2 regions of the Cytobacillus sp. FSL H8-0458 genome follow, and region 1 is predicted to be linked to the other one. Evidence: riboswitches for the same ligand, from Rfam matches in the RefSeq annotation. Region 1 holds a riboswitch; the other holds the start of a gene.
What was found. Region 1 has a riboswitch for cobalamin ahead of NYE23_RS19985 (ABC transporter substrate-binding protein). Riboswitches for the same ligand answer to the same signal wherever they lie in the genome.

Region 1 (4,868 bases):
GAAGGTGATCATGCTGATGACCCCTACGCAAATATAGGTATTAAAAGGATCAGTCGTCTCAAGGCCGGTTTTCGTTAAGTGATAGATAAGCAGAAAGAAAAGGCTGATTACCACACTGGCGCCGAAGAAGCCATATTCCTCGCCGATGACGCTAAAGATAAAATCAGTGTGGGCATCCGGCACATATACCTGCCTGTCGGTAAAGCCTTTACCGGAAATTAAACCCGAGCCGATAGCGAGCATGGAATTATACAGCTGCATACCGGCCCCCTGCTTGTGATTGACCGGGTCAAGCCAGGAATAAATTCTGCTGAACTGATAGGGATCGATCCCAAGGTATTTCTCTAAAATCTCCGGTGCTATGATCACCAGGTATAGAACGGTTCCTGCTAAAGCACCGAGGATTCCATAAATCGGAACAAGGATTTTCCAGGTGATTCCGGATACCAGGATGATTCCTGCTAATATCGCGATGATGACAAGAGCGGTACCCAGGTCTTCTATAATAATCAATCCTAATGGAGGCAATGTGGCCGCACCTAGTTTGATTAGGAGAAAAAAGTCCGTGCCGGCTGACTTAGCCTGATACTTCAGATGGTGATCAGCGATGATTTTGCTGAGGGCAATAATAAGGAACACCTTTACAAATTCTGAAGGCTGCACCGATCCGAGTCCGGGAATGATATACCACAATGTAGCCCCTTTGCGCTCTGGTGCGATGCTTTCCGGTGCAATGAATAGCCCGACAAGCAACAGGATGCCTAAACCGTACAGCAGCCATGTGAGTCTTCGGATTTGCTCGCTGTCAAAATACATGACAATCCCTACAATGACGGCACCAACAATATAATTTTTAATTTGTGAGACAACAAAATTCCCTTCATATTGATTGGAGGATTGTCCGCTGTAAATCGCAATGCAGCTGATGAGAAAAAACAGCAGCAGAAGAAAGCATAACGTCCAATCGAATCGGTCTGAGAATCTATTATTCTGGTTCATTATATGCACCTGGTTTCTTTACCTTTTTACATTTTTATCCTATCAGAGAAAAATTAACCTAACAATAGAGAAAGAGATTTCATTAGTTAGACGAGAAAATCACGATGATGGTTTCCTGTATTTTCAAAAAAACGGGTTTAAATTTTTTTCTCATCGGCAAAGATATTTTCAGATATTTTTGCTACAATAAGAGAATAAAATATTGGAAGTTTGGCAGGCAGTTTCATAAGAAGCTGTCTTTTTATCAATTAAGGCTATGAAAATACTACTGTGGGTAACGGTTCGGAGGTTTCGTCATTGAAAAGAAGGAATCAAGCTATTCGTGATCTCATCTACATCCATCTTAATGAACAGGATCAGTATGTGATGACTTATGGAATTGAGTTTGCAGAGTTTGCCCAAACTCTATCAGATTCTATTAATAACTTGCTGCTGTTAAAGCACCGTTATGAACATGGGGACTTTAATAGCCACACGATGTTCGATTATGTGTCGAGGGACAAGCTGGGCAGGCTGGTTGAGGATGATGTATACGGCTATGGCGATTTTTGCTGGATCGACTTCGAGGAAGAGGAAGCGGTGAATGAGCTTCCCGGCCAGACAATCGCGGAGCTTCTTTATCTCGGCCATATCAAAGAGCATCTTAAGCTCCCTTTTTACAATTATCTGAGCAACCGCTATGTGTACCTTGCCCATGATGATGGCTGGTTTAACCGCACATATTATCGCGATCTGAACGATTTTTACCGTATGCTTGGGGAAGTGATCCCCGGTAAAATGGGACAGATGAAGGTGGAAAAAACGCTCCTTGGCATTAAAAAGAAAAAGACGTATCCTCCAATCACCAGAGATGTCCTGCTTTCATTAAAGCCCCTTATGAAAGAAGGAGCGGTCCTTTCCATTAAGGATATTGAACAGAATCGGATCCGGATCGAAATTCCTATTTGGATTATTGGTGATTTTGCGAATATGGATGATATGTATGATGAGTACGAAGCCATAGCGAAAGAGCCATGTGAGGCGAAGATTGTGTTCGATAAGAAAACAAGGGAATGGAAAATATACTCGCGTTAGAATTCTGAACTTTTTTACAACATTCAGCAATTTTCTGTTACTTTTTCTGCGGGATGGTGTATAATCGGAAATAGAAAATTTTATATCCGCAATAGAACAGGTGTCTTCTCAAAAGGGCTTTAAAGCAAGCTCTTTTGAAGACTTAATAGGGAAGCTGGTGAAATTCCAGCGCGGTCCCGCCACTGTAAATGGAAGCTGTCTGCAAATCCACTGTACATACAAGTATGGGAAGGAGCAGAATGCATTGACCATGAGCCAGGAGACCTGCCTGATTCTTAAGCACCCATTAACCTACGAGGATAGGGAGGTGTTTGGTCCGGCCATCTAATCTGCATTTATTGTAAATGACCATACCAACATCTCCTTGCCGTTCGAGGAGATGTTTTTTTATTTTAAACGGTGGTGACAGGCACCACCCGAATTTTGTCGAAAGTAATGGAGGATTGCTTAGTATGAAGAAATTTTATGCATTTTTATTAACTATGCTGCTTGCTGCAGGAGTGCTTGCAGGCTGCGGCGAGAGTGCTGAACAGCCAAAAGAAGAGAAAAAAGTTGAGGAAGGGCAGAATGCCGGCGGGGAAGAGGCTGCTTTTCCTGTTACGATAAAGGATGCCCTTGATAATGAAATCGTTATCGAATCCAAGCCAGAAAGAATCGTTTCCATGATTCCAAGCAACACAGAAATTGCTTTTGAATTGGGGCTTGGAGAAGAGGTAGTCGGAGTCTCCGATTTTGATAACTACCCGCCCGAAGCCACAGAAAAAGAAAAGATTGGCGGCATGGAATTTAATGTCGAGAAAATTATTTCTTTAAACCCGGATCTTGTCCTTGCTCACGCGTCGAGCGCACATAATTCCGAAGCAGGCCTTCAGCAATTAAGGGATGCAGGCGTGACCGTCCTTGTTGTCAATGATGCGAAGAGCTTTGACCAGGTTTTTGAATCCATTGTAATGGTTGGAACCGCAGCAGGGGAGAAAGATAAAGCAGAGCAGCTCATTTCAGATATGAAGAGCAAGCTTGAGGAAATTAAGACAAAAGCTCAGGATATAAAAGAAGAAGACCGCAAATCGGTATTCGTGGAAGTTTCACCAGCTCCTGAAATCTATACAGCTGGTGCAGAAACCTTTATGGACGAAATGCTAAGTGCGATTAATGCAGAAAATATCATTACGGAAGAAGGATGGCCGAAAATGGATCCGGAAGCGATTATCGAACGGAATCCGGATGTAATCATCACAACTCATGGCTATTACACTGAAGATGCTGCTGGCGATGTAATGAAAAGGGATGGCTGGCAGGATATAACAGCAGTGAAAAATAAGCAGGTTGCCGATGTTGATTCCGATATGGTAACCCGCTCTGGCCCTCGTATTATTGAAGGAGTCGAGGAACTTGCAAAAGCAGTATATCCGGACGTATTTAAATAATAAATTTCTGGCTTATCTAACAGCAGCAGCTTTCCTGTTCTGTGCTATGCTGATGGGGATTTCAATTGGTACAGTGTCTGTTCACCCCATCACTATTATCAGAGTAATAAGCGCTGAGATTTTCCCTTTTATTTCATTGGGAAACACGGATGCTATGCATGCAAATATCATTATGAACATTCGCCTGCCGCGCGTTTTGCTGGCTGGCTTAGTAGGGGCGTCTCTTGCAATTGCGGGAGCCGCCTTTCAAGGTTTATTAAGAAACCCGCTGGCAGATCCATATACCATTGGAGTTTCTTCCGGGGCTTCACTCGGTGCTGTTTTAACATTGTTCCTGGGATTATCCATTCCGTTTGCAGGAATGTTTACACTGCCTTTATTCAGCATCTTATTTTCCTTTTTAACCATTTTTGCCGTTCTGCTATTTGCCAGAAAAATTGAAAGATCCATGAAAGTGGAAACGATTATTTTAACGGGCATTATCTTCAGTTCTTTTCTTGGCGCTCTAATTTCTCTGATGATTGCCCTGACCGGTGAGGAGCTTAGACAGATTATTGGATGGCTTCTTGGCAGTGTATCCATGAGAGGCTGGGCGTATATTAACATTATCCTTCCGTTTTTTGTAATTGGTGCCATCCTTCTGTTAGTGAACAGTAAAGAGCTGAATGCTATGAGCTTTGGGGAAGAAAAGGCCCAGCATATAGGGGTGGACGTTCAGAAGAGAAAGATGATGGTTCTGGTAGCTGGCTCCATCTTAACTGGTGCGGCTGTAGCTGTGTCTGGAACGATAGGATTTGTCGGCCTTGTGATCCCTCATCTGACCAGGCTGTTATGGGGGCCGGATCATAGGCACCTATTGCCCTTATCGATTCTTATGGGTGCAGGTTTTCTTATTATTGCCGATCTGGTTTCACGGACGATCATTGCACCTACCGAGCTTCCAATCGGCGTGATTACAGCGATCATTGGTGCACCTGCGTTTGCCATTATTTTAATTAAAAGAAAGAATAAACTTTGAACTTCGATAACTGTCCAGCATAAGTGTCCACCCATTCAAGGGGAAGGCTTCCGCGGATTTTCTTCGCAGGAACAAGCGGTTTCACCTTGTTCCGAAGGCATATCTTAGTTCAGAAAGAAGTGGTTAATCATGCTTAGCGTTAATCAGGTTACTGGCGGATATGCCGGTGCGCCGGTTGTTAAAAATATCAGCTTTGAAGTAGAAAAAGGGGAGCTTTTCGGGATATTGGGGCCGAATGGAAGCGGCAAGACCACGATTCTCAAGATGCTGAGCGGCATTTTGCCTTATAAGTCAGGTGAAATACGGATTAAAGGTAAGAACCTTTCACAGTATACACCCAAAGAACTGGC
Region 2 (4,868 bases), 2.5 Mb from region 1:
TTAAAATAATATATTTAATCTCTGGTAAATAGAAAGGTAGTTCAAGTAAATAAAACTTTTGAGCCCTTATGCTTTTAAAACTATTAAAGATTTGAATATTAAAATAAATAGTTTAAAAAATATTGGTCCTATCTTTTGAGTATACATATTTTAAAAAAAGAGTGAAGAAGATCAAGGTGAAATGCTGCAGGTACGTTCTTGCCTGGCTACTTTTATATTCAGATCAAATAAGAATGGCCAAGAAGAAATATAAGTATTTGCAGTAAAAGGGATCAATATTAAAAAGCCTAATTCTTCAGTATTCGAATTGAAGAATTAGGCTTTTTCATTGCTTCATAAATACCCGCAAATATGGATTTTCACTTGAGCTTAATAATGTTGCAAGTATGCAATAAAAAGGCTCATCCATTATTTATTTATTTATTGGATGATTCCATTATATACAATGCCTCCGCGGAGGTTAATGATTTTTAACCTGTTTGTGTCTTTAACGTAAATACTTTTGAATTGTGGTTGTCCCTGGTTATCTTTTAAAAGGATGACACGTTTGTGATTATTGTTCTCCACGACTTGTGTATTGAAGTCTTCTACATTAACGAAATTGACAAGTGTAGAGTATTCTTTTAACCCTTCAAGACCTTGTTCTATAGTGCCCTTATCCTGGCTATCTTCTTCAATAGTTTCATTGACACTGTCTTCGTTTTCAGTCCCGTTGTCTACTGAGTCAACATTTTCTTCCGCATCACCAATAATTTGACTGAATATCAATCCGCCTTTTAGGTCAATCACTTGCAATCGGTTTGTGTCTTTAATAAAGACGCTTTTGAACTGCAGCTTAGCGCTGTCATCTTTTAAGAAAATAATACGTTTATGATTATTGTTTTCCACGACTTGTGCATTGAAGTCTTCAGCATCAACTATATCATCAAGTATGTCGTATTCAGGAAAATTTTGAATGTCTTCTGTCAGGATTTTATATTTTTGATAATTTGCTGCATCATTTTTCCCTGGTACCTGTGTCGTGTCAGCATTTGCATGAACTGCGTAACCAATGCCAAAGCTTGTTAGAAGTAGTGTGCTTGCTGTTGTGAGTACGAATGTTTTCATGTGTTTTCTCTCCTTTATTTTAAGTTGCTTTTATTTCAAATTGAGCAATTACGTCCCAATATGAATAATATTTAACCGGATCAGAAAAAGAAAAAACATGAACTTTTCCCAGATAATGCTTATATTATTTAATGTTTTTTCAAGTACATAAATCATTCTAGGTACTTATTATTGAAATGTAAAGGTACAAATGGTTGAAGTAAAATCTGGTTAGAATTGCTTATTTATAAATAAAAAAATATTTAAAATTGGTGTTTGATCATATTTTTAACGGTTTTCTTCAACATTTTTTCTCTATTATTTTCACCAGTCAAGATCGAATGAAACAAATGAGGGTGTTTTAACTGGAAGTCGGATAGACGAAAAATACCAAGGTGAAAAAAGTTTTTTCGGGGAGCCATCCAATGATATTACCTACACTAATGAAAATGCTCATATCAATGTTCTGCATGGAAAAAGATATTGCCTGGAAAAAATAATAGAGGTAACGTGCTGCTGAACATACCTCCAAGCTTGCTAGAGGAGATTCACTTTAAAACAAAAAATGGCGACATTGATGCTGATCATATTTCTAAAGTATCATCAAAGATAAAGCCATTAAAACTGTATTTAAAAAATTATGAAAAAAATAATATGTCAAAATTGGTCATTATATGTTATATTAGTAAAAAATTAATATATCAATTTAAATAAGTGCTCACTTTGTGAGGTAAAAGGGAAACCAGTGAAAGTCTGGTACAGCCCCCGCTACTGTAAGAGCTGATGAAATTACAATGCCACTGAGAAATCGGGAAGGTGTAAGAGTAAGAAGAAGCTTAAGTCAGGAAACCTGCTTATTTAAACGACACTTGCTTTTCGGAGGGAGAAGTATAGGCGGGACAATTTTGATCAATTGTTTTTGGGTTTCAGTATGCTTATTTTTATACTGTCATTTCATATGCCTGTATTCCTTTGAAAAGGAGTGCAGGCATTTTTTATTTGGCAAAAAGCATTGAACTTTGAGAATGATCTGGCGCGGGACGCCTGTCGAGCAGCACGGCAGCAGGCTAGGCGCATGTTCTTTTATTAATTGGAGGTAAGCCTATGAAAAAGGGGAAAATCTTTGTTGTCGGCTTTGGCCCGGGTGATCGTGAGCATATAACCAAACGGGCTGTGGATGCGCTGCAGCAGAGTGATTGCATTATTGGCTACAAAACTTACGTAGATCTGATCATGCCATTCGTTACAGCAAGTTCTATTGTCAGTACTGGGATGACTGAGGAGGTATCCCGTGCGCAGGATGCAGTGAAAAGAGCGGAAGCTGGCCATATTGTATCCGTGATATCGAGCGGTGACTCGGGTGTATACGGCATGGCTGGCTTAGTGTATGAAGTGCTGATCGAAATGGGCTGGACGGAAGAAGAAGGAATCGAAGTGGAAATTGTTCCGGGCATCTCTGCGATTAATTCATGTGCGAGTTTACTGGGTGCACCTGTCATGCATGATTCCTGCACCATTAGTCTGAGTGATCATTTAACACCCTGGACGGTGATCGAGAAGCGCATTGAAGCAGCCGGGATGGCGGATTTTGTCATCGCTTTATATAACCCGAAAAGCGGCAGAAGGACACGACAGATTGTCGAGGCACAAAGGATTCTATTAAAATATCGTTCTCCTGAAACGCCTGTGGGGCTGGTGAAAAGTGCTTACCGCGAGAATCAGAATGTCATTCTGACTACACTGGCGGAAATGCTTGATCACGATATAGGCATGCTGACAACAGTTGTGATCGGGAATTCTTCCACTTTCTTTTATGACAATAAAATCATTACGCCTCGCGGATATCAGAGAAAGTATACGCTTGGTGATGAGAAGCAAAGCTTAAAGCCGCATCAGCGTTTAAAAAAGGAAGCGGAGCCATGGGCATTAAATCAGGAAACCGGGGAAGCACAGGCCGGCTACGAGCAGATCCAGAGAAAAAAACAGGAAACCAGCTCACTGGATATGGCTTTTAAGGCATTATCGCTGGTGACTAAATCCGAGATAGACCAAACACATTTAGTGCAGCAGCCAATCGAAGATATATTTGAATTTGCGGTTTCGCCTGGTGTTGCCAATAAATTTATTACAGCTGACCAAATGCGCGTATTGGCAGAAGCTGTTGGCGAGAAGGGCACCATGGAATATACACCGGATCACCGATTTTTAATCAAAATTCCAACCGGACGGCCTCAGTCGATTGTGGAAAAACTCGAACAGCACGATCTGACTGTCATGCCAGTGGGCGATGTGCTAAATGTAAAAGCGTGCGATTTTTGCTACGGGGAGAAGGCAGAATCCATTCCATATGCAGAGGAAATTGCAGCTGAACTGGGTGGCTTAAAGCTTCCAAAGGAACTGCATATTGGCTTTAATGGCTGCGGTATGGCCTGTTATCGGGCGGTATTTGATGATATCGGCATCGTTTACCGCAAGAAGAAGTTTGATCTATTTATCGGGGCAAAGCCGGTTGGCCGTACAGCCCATGCTGCACAGCCTGTAGCAGAAGGAATGGAGCCCGACCAGCTTCTGCCGTTATTGAAGGACATTATTGAAGAATACAAAGAAAATGCGCATCCAAATGAACGGCTTTTTAAATATTTTAAGCGAGTGAAAAAAATTCAGTATTTTACCTATCAGGATATGAGCTCCAAGATCGAAGTCGAGCCGGCACCATGCGGGGATTAGGGGGATCTTATGATTCTATTTTTAGCAGGCACAAGTGATGCTAGAGCATTAGCCGTTCAATTGAAAAATCAAGGTTATCCCTTACTGGCAACCGTTGTCACAGAATCGGCAGCTGACAGTTTGAAAGCTGAAGGCATTTCTTATAAAGTGGGACGGCTGTCAGAAAATGACATGATTGGACTAATTCAGATGCAAGAGATGACCACTGTGATTGATGCCAGTCATCCCTATGCGGACGAAGCGTCAAAAACGGCCATGGCAGCAGCCAAAGCATGCAGCATTCCTTACATACGTTACGAAAGGCCAAATGAACAGTTTACCTCACCGCTCATAACTGAAGCCGAAAGTTATGAGGAAGCAGCAAAATTGGCTCAATCACATAAAGGGACAATCATGCTGACAACTGGCAGCAAAACGCTGGAAATCTTCACAAAATATTTGATGCGTGATGAGATCCGGCTTGTATGCAGGATGCTGCCAAACATGGGAAACATGGAAAAATGCCATAAGCTTGGCATTAAACAAAAGGACATTATTGCGATCCAGGGACCATTTTCCGAATCATTAAACAAAGCTCTTTGTGAGCAGTATGAAGTGACCCTGATGATTACTAAAGAAAGCGGCAAAGTGGGATCGGTGGATGAAAAAATGACCGCTGCCCTGGAATTGGGGATTCCTGTTATTTTAATCAAGCGGCCGCAGCTTGTATATGAAAACTTCTGCACTTCTTTTAAAGAAGTGACTCAAAGATTGGGAGGGCTTTATACATGGCAAACATGAACTTTAATACGACATTTGTACCGGTAACGGTAGATCCGGATAAAATTTATGACCACAGCTTCGCGATTATTAAAGAGGAGATGGGCGAGCATCCATTTACAGACGAGCAATGGCTGGTGGTACGGCGTGTCATCCATGCCTCGGCAGATTTCGAGCTGGGCAGAAGCATGATTTTTACTCCAGATGCCATTGAAGCAGGGGTTCAATCCATTTTAGCGGGCCGTCATGTCGTGGCAGATGTACAGATGATTGAAAGCGGGTCAGGACGCAAGCGA

Region 2: it holds a riboswitch for cobalamin, as region 1 does, so the genes downstream of both, cobJ (precorrin-3B C(17)-methyltransferase) here and NYE23_RS19985 (ABC transporter substrate-binding protein) in region 1, are expected to answer to the same signal.

Annotation. Positions count from the first base shown of each region.
Region 1 is NZ_JBBOBR010000001.1:3,979,127-3,983,994, reverse strand. It holds gene NYE23_RS19995 (FtsW/RodA/SpoVE family cell cycle protein) at 1-999, opposite strand, end outside; gene NYE23_RS19990 (hypothetical protein) at 1,297-2,073, shown strand; cobalamin riboswitch at 2,155-2,359, shown strand; gene NYE23_RS19985 (ABC transporter substrate-binding protein) at 2,526-3,500, shown strand; gene NYE23_RS19980 (FecCD family ABC transporter permease) at 3,466-4,518, shown strand; gene NYE23_RS19975 (adenosylcobinamide amidohydrolase) at 4,648-4,868, shown strand, end outside.
Region 2 is NZ_JBBOBR010000001.1:1,487,269-1,492,136, forward strand. It holds gene NYE23_RS07095 (hypothetical protein) at 421-1,107, opposite strand; cobalamin riboswitch at 1,782-1,958, shown strand; gene cobJ (precorrin-3B C(17)-methyltransferase) at 2,191-3,813, shown strand; gene cobK (precorrin-6A reductase) at 3,823-4,593, shown strand; gene NYE23_RS07110 (precorrin-8X methylmutase) at 4,581-4,868, shown strand, end outside.